2 linked regions of the Desulfofalx alkaliphila DSM 12257 genome follow. The protein of the gene in region 1 interacts with the protein of each later gene in a pairwise test. Links are inferred from orthologs where the notes say so. Each region holds a gene or a part of one and is shown in the gene's direction. Other genes may lie near its edges.

Evidence for each region. Proteins that work in one complex are often made in the same cells at the same time.
Region 2: the proteins of ligA (region 1) and leuS interact in binary tests that used the Escherichia coli proteins (3 or more experiments, as listed by UniProt). The link is inferred for Desulfofalx alkaliphila DSM 12257 from one-to-one orthologs.

What each region holds. Positions count from the first base shown.
Region 1 is NZ_JONT01000010.1:27,257-35,755, forward strand. What follows is about bases 2,070-5,060. They hold ligA (NAD-dependent DNA ligase LigA), read left to right. Parts: upstream 2,070-2,560; coding sequence 2,561-4,561; downstream 4,562-5,060. Other genes in these bases: BR02_RS0106855 (lipid II flippase Amj family protein), read left to right, coding at 2,070-2,521; BR02_RS0106865 (hypothetical protein), read left to right, coding at 4,730-4,939. In the rest of the region: DNA helicase PcrA, read left to right, coding at 1-1,552; more of BR02_RS0106855, read left to right, coding at 1,640-2,069; Asp-tRNA(Asn)/Glu-tRNA(Gln) amidotransferase subunit GatC, read left to right, coding at 5,076-5,357; Asp-tRNA(Asn)/Glu-tRNA(Gln) amidotransferase subunit GatA, read left to right, coding at 5,386-6,843; Asp-tRNA(Asn)/Glu-tRNA(Gln) amidotransferase subunit GatB, read left to right, coding at 6,858-8,297; BR02_RS0106885 (hypothetical protein), read left to right, coding at 8,320-8,499. UniProt on the Escherichia coli protein: DNA ligase that catalyzes the formation of phosphodiester linkages between 5'-phosphoryl and 3'-hydroxyl groups in double-stranded DNA using NAD as a coenzyme and as the energy source for the reaction.
Region 2 is NZ_JONT01000001.1:120,609-123,860, forward strand. What follows is about bases 126-3,252. They hold leuS (leucine--tRNA ligase), read left to right. Parts: upstream 126-512; coding sequence 513-2,993; downstream 2,994-3,252. Other genes in these bases: BR02_RS0100615 (AMP-binding protein), read left to right, coding at 126-404; BR02_RS0100625 (DUF2179 domain-containing protein), read left to right, coding at 3,095-3,252. In the rest of the region: more of BR02_RS0100615, read left to right, coding at 1-125.

The sequences.
Region 1 (8,499 bases):
CAGCCATGTGCTCACCTACTACCAGGACCGCTTTAAGTACATATTGGTGGATGAATATCAAGATACCAACCAGGTGCAATATGTGCTGGTAAATATGTTGGCCCAGCGCCACCGAAACCTTTGTGTGGTGGGGGATCCCAACCAGTCAATTTACCGCTGGCGGGGTGCGGATATAGAAAACATACTGAACTTTGAGCGGGATTATAAAGAGGCGAGGGTTATAAAGTTAGAGCAAAACTACCGCAGCACCCAAACAATACTGGAGGCAGCCAACGCAGTGATTGCCCACAATGCCAGCAGTAAAAAATTAAAACTGTGGACAGCCTTGGGCGAAGGCGAGCCCATAGTATTTAAATACTGTCAAGATGAGCGCGATGAGGGTTACTATCTCAGCCGCACTATCCGCCGCCTGGTGAGTGAAGAGGGTTACCGCTACAGTGATTTTGCCGTGCTATATCGCACCCATGCCCAATCAAGGGCCATTGAGGAAAGACTGATGACAGCCAATATTCCCTACAATATTGTGGGGGGGCTAAAGTTCTATGACCGAAAAGAAATCAAAGATTTGCTGGCCTATTTACGCCTGCTGGTTAACCCCCGGGATGCGGTGGCCTTTCAAAGAATAATTAATGTGCCCAAGCGGGGCATTGGCCCTGCCTCTGTTGCCAAGATGCAGAATTGGGCAGCGGAAAATAAGGTTGGCTTGGTGGATGCCTTGGCCAATGCCGCTGTGATACCGGGCTTAACTGCTAAAGTACGGGCTGCGGCGGCAGAGCTGGCTGATATGTTTGGGCAATTGAAGGAGCAAGAAGGCTATTTAAGCGTAACTGACTTGGTGGAGCAGGTGCTGGAGCGGAGCGGCTACCTAAACGAGCTAAAAAAGGAAGATACGGTGGAGTCCCGTACCAGAATAGAAAACCTGCAGGAGTTCTACACTGTGACCAAAGAGTATGACCTTAATAATGAAGAAGGGTCCCTGGAAGATTTTTTGGCCAATATTTCACTGGTTACCGATTTAGACAGCTACCAGGGGGATGCCAATGCCGTTTCTTTGATGTCCCTGCACATGGCCAAGGGCTTGGAGTTTCCGGTGGTGTTTTTAACCGGCATGGAGGAAGGTATATTCCCCCACCTGCGCTCCTTGGATGAGCCGGAGGAAATGGAGGAGGAACGGCGAATTTGTTATGTGGGCATTACCCGGGCCCGGCGGCTCTTATATCTCACCTACTGCTGGAGCCGTACTCTGTACGGGCGCACCCAAAACAACCTGCCTTCCAGGTTTATTGAGGAAATACCCGATGAACTGATCAGCCGGGATGTGCTGCACCAATCCGGTAGCAATAACAGCATCAGGACTTCACCGGCCGGCGCTTCAAAGGAAGTAGGCACCTTTCTTTTAGGTGACAATGTGGTGCACCGCAAGTGGGGTGAAGGTGTTGTGGTGGCTGTAAAGGGTGAAGGGAAGGATGCCGAAATTAAGGTGGCTTTTCCTGAACAGGGCATCAAAACCTTAATTGCCCAATACGCTCCTTTAGAAAAGGTAACAAAGTAAAGGCTCAGTACGCCTTCCTGGCCAATTAACCGCCGGCTAAGGTCTGCTGCTGCCCTGACGGGGGAATAATGTTACTGGGGGTATGGGATGACTCGATTAATCTTGGCAGCGATACTTACTGCATTAATCCATTTGATAAATACCTTGATTTATTCTGTGCGGCCGGCTGGGGTGCATACCAAGCGCTTGGCCATTGCCTACTCGCTTTTTAATGTGATTTTTTTATTTGCCAGCACCGCCAACATGGTGTTGGCACCTTTGCTGTCTTCCATTGTTGAGCACGGTATTCAGCGGGCATCGGCAGCCAGCCCCGGTGTGGATATTTCAGGGATAGTGAACACCGCCCTTTACCAACAGGAATTGGCGGCCCTTAACCAGGACATCCGGCTGGTTATTTTGGCTGCCACGGCGGGAACCCTGGTGGGAATTATATTCATTCCTACCTTTGTGAGGGTATTTGTGCGTGGAATAATGCTTTTTGATGAAATAAAATCGGTGCCCAAAATGCTGCTGATGCTACTGTTTAGCCCCCGGCGAATTATTAGTTTACTGCGCTCCTTTGAATTGCCCGGTAAAGATATGGTCCGGCGGGCAAGGGCAAAGAAGGCTAATCTGCCTAAGACCTTTTTGTGGATGAATTTTTTTGCCAATGCCATCTTTACCACCAGTGTGCTGTCAGCCATGTATGCCGGTGCCTTGTTTCCGGAGTTCAGGGCCACTTCGGTGGTGCTGTCCGGGGTGGTTAACGGATTTGCTACCCTGATGTTTGTAATGGTGGTGGACCCCACCGCGGCAATGATTACCGACCAGGCCTTGCGCGGTGAAAGGGACGAATATGACGTTAAGCAAATGTCTTTTTACCTGGCCCTGACCAGGTTGGGGGGCACAGTGCTGGCCCAGGCTATTTTTGTTCCGGCGGCACTGCTCATTCAGTATGTAGCCATGTTCATTGCCCACCCGCCCTTTTAGAATTGTGGAATTAGAAATTTAATATCGGGAGCGTTTGTTATGTCCAGTATTGAAAAGGCCCGGGCAGAGCTTGACAGTCTGCGCCGGGAGATTGAAGAACATGATTACCGGTACTATGTTTTAGATGACCCGGTGATTGATGACAGCCAGTATGACCAATTGATGAAACGCTTGCTGCAGTTGGAAAAGGAATATCCCCAATTGGTGACACCGGATTCCCCGTCCCAAAGGGTGGGCGGACAGGTGCAGGAGGGCTTTAAGCCCGTTAGGCACCTGGCGCCCATGCTCAGTTTAGGCAACTCCTTTGATGAAGGTGAACTGCGGGATTTTGATCGCCGGGTGCGTGCTGCCCTGGCCGGTCAATCGGTGGAGTATGTGGTGGAACTGAAAATAGACGGCCTGGCCATATCTTTGGTTTATGAAAAGGGTATTTTTGTGCGCGGGGCCACCAGGGGAAACGGTGAAATGGGGGAAGATATTACCCAAAATTTAAAAACGGTGGGCAGTATTCCCTTGCGCTTGCGCCGGCCGGTGGACAGGCTGGAGGTGCGGGGCGAAGCCTATATGCCCAAGGATGCCTTTGCCGACTTGAACGCCCGGCGGGAGGAAAGGGGTGAACCCCTCTTTGCCAACCCCCGCAACGCAGCTGCGGGAAGCCTGCGCCAATTGGATCCCGGCATCACTGCCCAGCGCCGGATAAGCACCTTTATCTATGCCATCGGCCATGTGGAGGGCCAGGCGCTGCCTAATCATTACGCCGGTTTACAGTGGTTAAAGGAACTGGGCTTCCGCACCAATCCTGAGGTGCAGGTTTTCGACCACATATCCAAGGTGATAGAGTATGTCAATAGCTGGCAGCAAAGGCGTTTTGATCTGCCCTATGCCATAGACGGTTTGGTCATTAAGGTAAACTCAATAGAGCAACAAGAGGCCTTGGGTTTCACTGCCAAAAGCCCCCGTTGGGCCATTGCCTATAAGTTTCCGGCAGAAAAGGCCATAACCCGGGTGGAGGATATTAAACTTACCGTGGGTCGCACCGGTGTGCTCACCCCCACTGCCTTTCTTACACCGGTTGCGGTGGCGGGCAGCACCGTGAGCAGGGCGGTGCTGCATAATGAAGATATTATTAAAAAGAAGGATATCAGAATTGGCGACACGGTGGTGGTGCATAAGGCCGGGGATGTTATTCCGGAAATTGTGGAAGTATTGGTGGATAAAAGAAGGGGCCAGGAGAGAGAATTCATCTATCCGGACCATTGCCCCGAGTGCGGCACCCAGCTTGTGAGAGCGGCGGGGGAAGTGGCCCACCGCTGCCCCAACACCCAATGCCCTGCCAGAAACAGGGAAGGCATCTTTCACTTTGTATCCCGGGGGGCAATGGATATTGAAGGCCTTGGGCCGGCAGTGGTTACCCAATTGCTGCGGGAAGGTTTAATTTCCGATGCGGCAGATCTGTATAGCCTCAAATTTGAGGATTTAATTGAGTTGGAGCGTTTTGGTGAAAAATCCGCACAGAATTTATTGAATGCCATAGAAGACAGCAAGGAGCGCCCCTTAAGCCGGCTGATTTTTGCCCTGGGAATTCGCCATGTGGGACAAACCGCCGCCAAAAAGCTGGCAGAGCACTTTGGTAGCCTGGATGGGTTGGCCCGGGCCACCGAGGAAGAATTGCTGGCGGTTTATGAGGTGGGGCCCAAAATGGCTGAAAGTATTGTCAAATGGTTTGCCCAAGAAAACAACATAAAGTTGCTAAATAAATTAATTTTTGCAGGAGTTAACACCGCCCATGAAGAAACTTCAAAGACGTCCGATGAGAGCCTGGCAGGAAAAACCTTTGTATTAACGGGAACGCTGGCCGATTTTACCCGCCGGCAGGCTAAAGCTGCCATCGAGGCCCGGGGCGGCAAAGTTACTTCCAGTGTCAGCAAAAAAACCGACTTTGTGGTTGTGGGTGAGAATCCGGGGTCAAAATATGAAAAGGCCCAAAGCTTGGGCATAGAAATTTTAACTGAAGAAAAATTTAAGAAACTGGTAAACTAAACTTATTTTTAAATCATAAAGGAGGCGTTTAAAATTAGTAAACATGTATCAATAATGGTTTTTGGCGGCGACATACCCACCTTTACCGGCGGTTGAGGCCCAAGACCGGGAGCCGGTTGCGGTTCCGACAGGAGTGCAAGGGAAGAATTTGAAGAATTTGCTTCACAAATGCAAACCAAATATGGCGAAGGAATATCGGTGGGCTTTGTGGACTTGATGAAAGATGACCTGTCGCCATATCCTGAAGTTAAGAAACTGATGGGCAGATTCCACCCGCCGCTGATTGTAATTGACGGAGAGCCCCGCTTCCACGGTGGCCTATCGGTGGAAATGATTTCAGAAGCAGTGGACGAAATCAAGAACAGCAAAGAAAACTAGCAATATAACCCCCGTTTAGGGGGTTATCTGCTTTAATTGTCATAACTTGCACATAAAAGAAAATCTTTGATATAATGTTTGCAGTTTCTAAGCCTTGACAGGCTTAGTCTTTGTATTCGGAAGGAAGGTGTTAGGCTTGATTGGCAATAAAGAATTGGAGCAGATGGCTTTAATGAGCAGGTTAGAGCTAAAGGAAGAGGAAAAGGAACTGTACACCAAACAGCTGAATGATATACTGGAAGAGGCCAAAGTGCTGCAGGAACCGGATACTGATGAAGTGCAGCCCACTGTCTATGTACTGCCGATTAATAACGTGTTTAGGGAAGATGTGGTGGGCGAACACCTTGCCAATGAAAAGGTGCTGGCCAATGCCCCTGAGTCGGAAGGGAACTTCATTAAGGTACCCAAGATAATTTAATTTACTACCGATGAGGAGGGGATTTTTTATGTCTTTACATGCCATGACAGTCCATCAACTGCATGAATTGTTGGTGAAGAGGGAAGTCAGTGCTGAGGAAATAACAAAGGCGGTATTTGAACGTATTGATCAAGTGGAAAATAAGGTAAAAGCCTATATCACCTTAACCAAAGAAGAGGCCATAGAAAGGGCGCGGCAGGTAGACAGGCGCATGGCAGCCGGCGAAAAGGTATCCCCCCTGGCCGGCATACCCATTGCCGTTAAAGATAACATTTGTACAAAAGATGTGCCCACTACCTGTGCTTCAAAGATGTTGGAGAACTTTGTGCCCCCATACAATGCCACTGTGATGGAAAAACTCAATGCCATTGGCGCGGTGACGGTTGGCAAAACCAACCTGGATGAGTTTGCCATTGGTTCATCCACTGAAAATTCAGCATTTCAGGCTACATATAACCCCTGGGATTTGGAGCGGGTGCCCGGCGGCTCCAGCGGTGGCTCCGCAGCTGCGGTGGCAGCAGACCAGTGCATAGCGGCCCTGGGTTCTGACACCGGCGGCTCAATTAGGCAGCCCGCTGCCCTATGCGGGGTGGTCGGTTTAAAACCCACCTACGGTGCGGTGTCCAGGTATGGTCTGGTGGCCTATGCTTCTTCCTTAGACCAAGTTGGCCCCATAACCAAAGACGTTACCGACTGTGCTTTAATGATGAATGCAATCTGCGGCTATGATCCTTTAGATTCCACCTCGGCCAAGGGTCAGCAGGCCGATTATACAAAATTCCTGCAGAGGGACATCCGGGGATTAAAAATCGGTGTGCCTAAGGAGTATATGGATGAGGGGCTGGCCCCGGAGATGCGGAGGGTGATAGAGGAGGCCATTATTACCTTTTCCAATGAAGGTGCGGTGGTGGAGGAAACCAGCCTACCCCATAGCCGCTATGCCTTGTCTGCATATCAAATAATTGCCTCTGCAGAGGCCAGTTCCAACTTAGCCCGCTACGACGGTGTGGCCTTCGGCTACCGCCAAGCCAATGCAGAGGATATTTTGGAAATGTTTATAAAAAGTCGCAGTGAGGCCCTTGGGGATGCGGTGAAAGGGGCAACCCTTCTTGGCACCTATGCCCTTTCTGCCGGCAATTATGACACCCATTATTTGAAGGCCCTAAAGGTTCGGACGCTGATAATCCAAGATTTCCAGAAAGCCTTGGATAAGTATGATGTTTTATTGTCGCCGGTAACCCCCACCCCTGCCTTTAAGTTCGGCGAAAAAACCGGCCACCCCATGGAAATGTGTTTGCAGCATAAATATACACTGCCGGTAAACTTGGCGGGTCTTCCTGCAGTATCAATCCCCGGTGGTTTTATAGGCGGACTGCCGGTGGGACTGCAATTGATAGGTAAGCACTTCAGTGAAGATACATTACTGCGGGCTGCCTATACCTTTGAACAAAATACCGATTTCCACCGTAAGCGTGCGGCTCTATAAGGGAGGTATGTGCAGTGGCTCAATGGGAAGCTGTTATAGGTTTAGAAGTGCACGTTGAATTGAAAACCAATACTAAGTTATTTTGTAATTCCTCCACGGAATTTGGCGGTGACCCCAACACCCATGTTTGTCCCATATGTCTCGGTATGCCCGGCACCATGCCGGTCTTAAATAAAAGGGTGGTGGAGTATGCCGTTAAGGCGGGTTTGGCCTTGAATTGCCGGATCAACCGCTATTCAACATTCGATCGCAAAAACTATTTTTACCCCGATGTGCCAAAAAACTGGCAGACCTCGCAGAATTACTTGCCGATAGCCAGCAAGGGCTATTTGGATATTGAAGTAAACGGCAGCTCAAAAAGGATAGGTATTCACCACCTGCATATGGAAGAGGATGCGGGTAAGCTGGTGCACCAGGGCACCATTATTAGCTCGCCTTACTCCCTTGTGGACTACAACCGGGCTGCCGTGCCCTTGATTGAAATTGTATCCGAGCCGGATATCCGCACACCGGAGGAGGCCAGGGCTTATCTGGAAAAGCTAAAGGCCATTATTCAATATACCGGCATATCTGACTGTAAAATGGAAGAAGGTTCGCTCCGCTGTGATGCCAACATATCTATCCGGCCAAGGGGTTCCGATGAATTTAACACTAAAACGGAAATTAAAAACATGAACTCCTTTAGAGCCCTGCAGCGGGCGCTGGAATATGAGATAGAGCGGCAAATAGATGTGGTGGAAGACGGCGGAGAAGTTGTTTCGGAAACACGCACCTGGGATGAGGATAAGGGGGTAACCCTTTCCATGCGTGAAAAGTTACAGTCCCAGGACTACCGGTGTTTTCCGGAGCCTGATTTGCCGCCGATAGTACTGGAGGAAAAGTGGGTTGAGGAAATAAAGGCCGGTTTACCTGAACTGCCCGATGCCCGTAAGGCAAGGTATGTTGACCGGTATGGCCTGCCTGCCTATGATGCTGAAGTGTTGACCCTTACCAAGGAAACATCGGACTATTTTGAAGAGGTGCTGGAACATTATCCCCAGGCCAAGACGGTGAGCAACTGGATAATGGGGGATTTTTCCCGCCTAATGAATGAGAACAATTTAGAAATTAGCGACAGCTCTGTGTCGCCGGTGCAATTGGCGGATTTGCTTAAACTAATCGACAAGGGAACAATTAGCGGCAAGATTGCTAAAACCGTACTGGAAGAGATGGTGAAAACGGGCAAGGATCCGGTTAAGATAGTAGAAGAAAAGGGTTTGGTACAGATAACAGATGAGGGCGAAATATCCCGCATTATTGATGAAGTGCTGGCCAATAACCCTAAGTCGGTGGCAGACTACCGCAGTGGTAAAACAAAGGCAATGGGCTTTTTGGTGGGCCAGACCATGAAGGCCACCAAGGGGAAGGCCAATCCCGAATTGGTAAATAAACTGCTCAAGGAAAAATTACAGTAGCTAGTATAATTTGGAGGAAGGCATGATCACAGCTTCCAAGGATGTTTTTTATAACATATTAATGGGTGAGTGGAAAGATTTAAACATTAAGGTGCTTCAGGTATCCAATGACGGAAAAGCATATTCGAAGGTATTTAGGTTAGTGGATTTTGTCTTTGATGAAGTTGAGGCCTGTGAAAACTGTGGTGCCCCGGCGGCTAAC
Region 2 (3,252 bases), on another replicon or contig:
CCGGTGACTTGGGTGTTGTTGATGAAAAAGGTTATTTAAAAATAACCGGCAGATTAAAGGATATGATAATAAGGGGCGGTGAAAATATTTACCCCCGGGAAATAGAAGAGTTCTTGTACACCCACCCCAAGGTTAAAGAGGTACAGGTGGTTGGGGTGCCCAGCCAAAAATATGGCGAAGAGGTGCTTGCCTTTATCAAGGTGAAAGAGGGAACGGTATTGACCAAGGAAGAAATCCAAGAGTACTGCGTGGACAAAATTGCTCGCTATAAAATACCGCAATATGTGCTATTTGTTGATAGCTACCCTGTTACAGCCAGCGGTAAGGTGCAAAAGTATAAACTTAGAGAGCAGGCCATTGATATACTGGGATTAAAAGAAATCGCGGACATTGAAACTGCATAAGGTGTTTGGTAGGCTGTATAATATTGTGCACATTGACAAATTATGATAAAATGACCGAGGTAATTAATAATTTTTCTATCCCCAGTGCTTTTTTAGGAGGAACATATAGTGGAAGAACGTTACGATTTTAAAAGTATTGAGCAAAAGTGGCAGCAGACCTGGGAACAAAACCAAACCTACCAAGTGCCGGACTTTTCTGATCGTCCTAAATACTACTGTTTAGAAATGTTTCCTTATCCCTCGGGCAAGCTGCATATGGGTCATGTGCGCAATTACTCCATTGGTGACGTGGTGGCACGTTTTAAAACCATGCAAGGTTATAATGTGCTGCACCCCATGGGTTGGGATGCCTTTGGCCTGCCGGCGGAAAACGCTGCCATTAAACACGGCGTGCACCCGGCCAAGTGGACCTGGGAAAACATTGAAGCCATGAAGTCCCAGCTAAAACAGCTGGGACTTGGTTACGACTGGCAGCGGGAAGTGGCCACCTGCCACCCGGACTACTACCGCTGGACCCAATGGATATTTTTAAAACTATACGAACAGGGCAAGTGTTACAAAAAAACCTCCACCGTAAACTGGTGTTTGTCCTGTCAAACCGTACTGGCCAACGAACAGGTGGTGGAAGGCTCCTGCGAGCGCTGTGGTACCAATGTGGAACAGCGGGAGCTGGAGCAATGGTTTTTCAGAATTACAGATTACGCCCAGCCCTTGCTGGATGACATAAAATCCCTTTCCGGCTGGCCGGAAAAGGTGCGTATTATGCAGGAGAACTGGATTGGCCGCAGTGAAGGTGCTGAAATCATCTTTAAGGTAACCGGTTCTGAGGAGGAAATTCCGGTATTTACAACCAGGCCGGACACCGTTTTTGGTGTGACATATATGGTGCTGGCTCCGGAACATCCCCTGGTAGAAAAACTTACTGCCGGAACAGACTATGAAGAAGAGGTCAGTGCCTTTGTGCGTAAGGTGCGGGCCATGACAGTGCGGGAGCGCACCACCACAGTTGAAAAAGAAGGTGTTTTTACCGGTGCCTACTGCAAAAACCCCCTGAGCGGTGAAAGGGTTCCTATTCTTGTCGGTAACTATGTGCTGCTGGAGTACGGTACCGGAGCTGTAATGGGTGTGCCGGCCCACGACCAGCGGGACTTTGAGTTTGCCACTAAATATAAGTTGCCTATTATTCCGGTAATTAAGCCGGAGGGACAGGACAGCCTTGAGGAACTCACTGAGGCATATACAGGTCAAGGGGTGCTAATTAACTCCGGCCAATTTAACGGTATGCCCAACGAAAAGGCCAAAACTGAAATAACTAAGAAATTAGAAGAAATTAATCAGGGCAAGGCGGCGGTAAATTTCCGCTTGCGGGACTGGTTAATATCCCGCCAGCGCTACTGGGGTACGCCCATACCCATTATCTATTGCAAAAAGTGCGGCGTCTTGCCGGTGCCGGAGGATCAACTGCCGGTATTACTGCCTACCGATTTAGAATTTAAACCTTCGGGAAAATCACCCTTGGTGGATAGCCCGGAATTTGTTAATACCACCTGCCATAAATGTGGCGGTGAGGCCAAGCGGGAAACAGACACCATGGATACCTTTATTGACTCCAGCTGGTATTATTTGCGCTATACCAGCCCGAAGGACAATGATAAACCCTGGGACACTGCCAAAGCCAACAATTGGATGTCTGTGGACCAATATATTGGGGGCGTAGAGCACGCCATTTTGCATTTGCTGTACTCAAGATTTTTAACCAAGTTCTTTAACGATTTGGGCTTGGTAGAGGAGAAAGAGCCCTTTAAAAATTTGCTTACCCAGGGCATGGTGTTAAAGGATGGGGCTAAGATGTCCAAGTCTAAGGGCAACGTGGTCAGCCCCGAAGAAATTGTGGGTAAATACGGTGCCGATACCGCCCGCTTGTTTATCCTCTTTGCAGCCCCGCCCGAGCGGGATTTGGAGTGGAGCGACCGTACAGTGGAAGGTTGCAACCGGTTTTTAAACCGGGTGTGGCGATTATTCCACTCGCTCTTGGAAGAGATTAAGGATGCTCAACCGGTAAGGGGCGGAACTAAACTGGTTGGTGTCCACCAAGAAATGCGCCGCCTTACACACCAAAGTATTAAAAAAGTCACTGAGGATGTGGATACCAGGTTTAACTTTAACACCGCCATCAGTGCCGTAATGGAGCTGGTTAATGCCCTCTATACCTATCGTGATAAGGTGCCCGGTGCCGAAAGAAACAGCGCTGTGCTGAGGGAATCAATTGAAAGTATGGTCTTGCTGTTAGCACCCTTTGCACCCCATATTACAGAGGAGATGTGGCATAGACTGGGGTATAAGGAAAGTGTGCATTTGCAAAGCTGGCCCAAGTATGATGAGTCGGCCATAGTGGAAGAAGAAATAACCATTGTGGTGCAGCTAAACGGCAAAGTAAGGGACAGAATGACAGTACCTGCTAATACAGGCGCAGACCAAATGAAAGAATATGTACTGCAACAAGAACGGATACAACAGCTCATTGCCGATAAACAAATTGTAAAAGTTATTTCGGTACCCGGCAAATTGGTAAATATAGTTGTAAAATAACATATTTACGGCAGATTCTCTGTTTTCTCCTATAGAATTTTGTGTGCTGAATGATATGGGGTGAAGCAGGGAATCTTTTTCTGTTAGGGAGGGTTAGAATTGTGGACAGTGTTATTTTTGGTTACGTATTTATTTTCATAGCCCGGGTAATGGATATGTCGCTGGATGTTATCCGTATTTTGATGCTTACCAGGGATAAAAAATTACTGGCCGCTGCCATTGGCTTTGTAGAAATAATAATTTTTGTTGTGGCACTAAA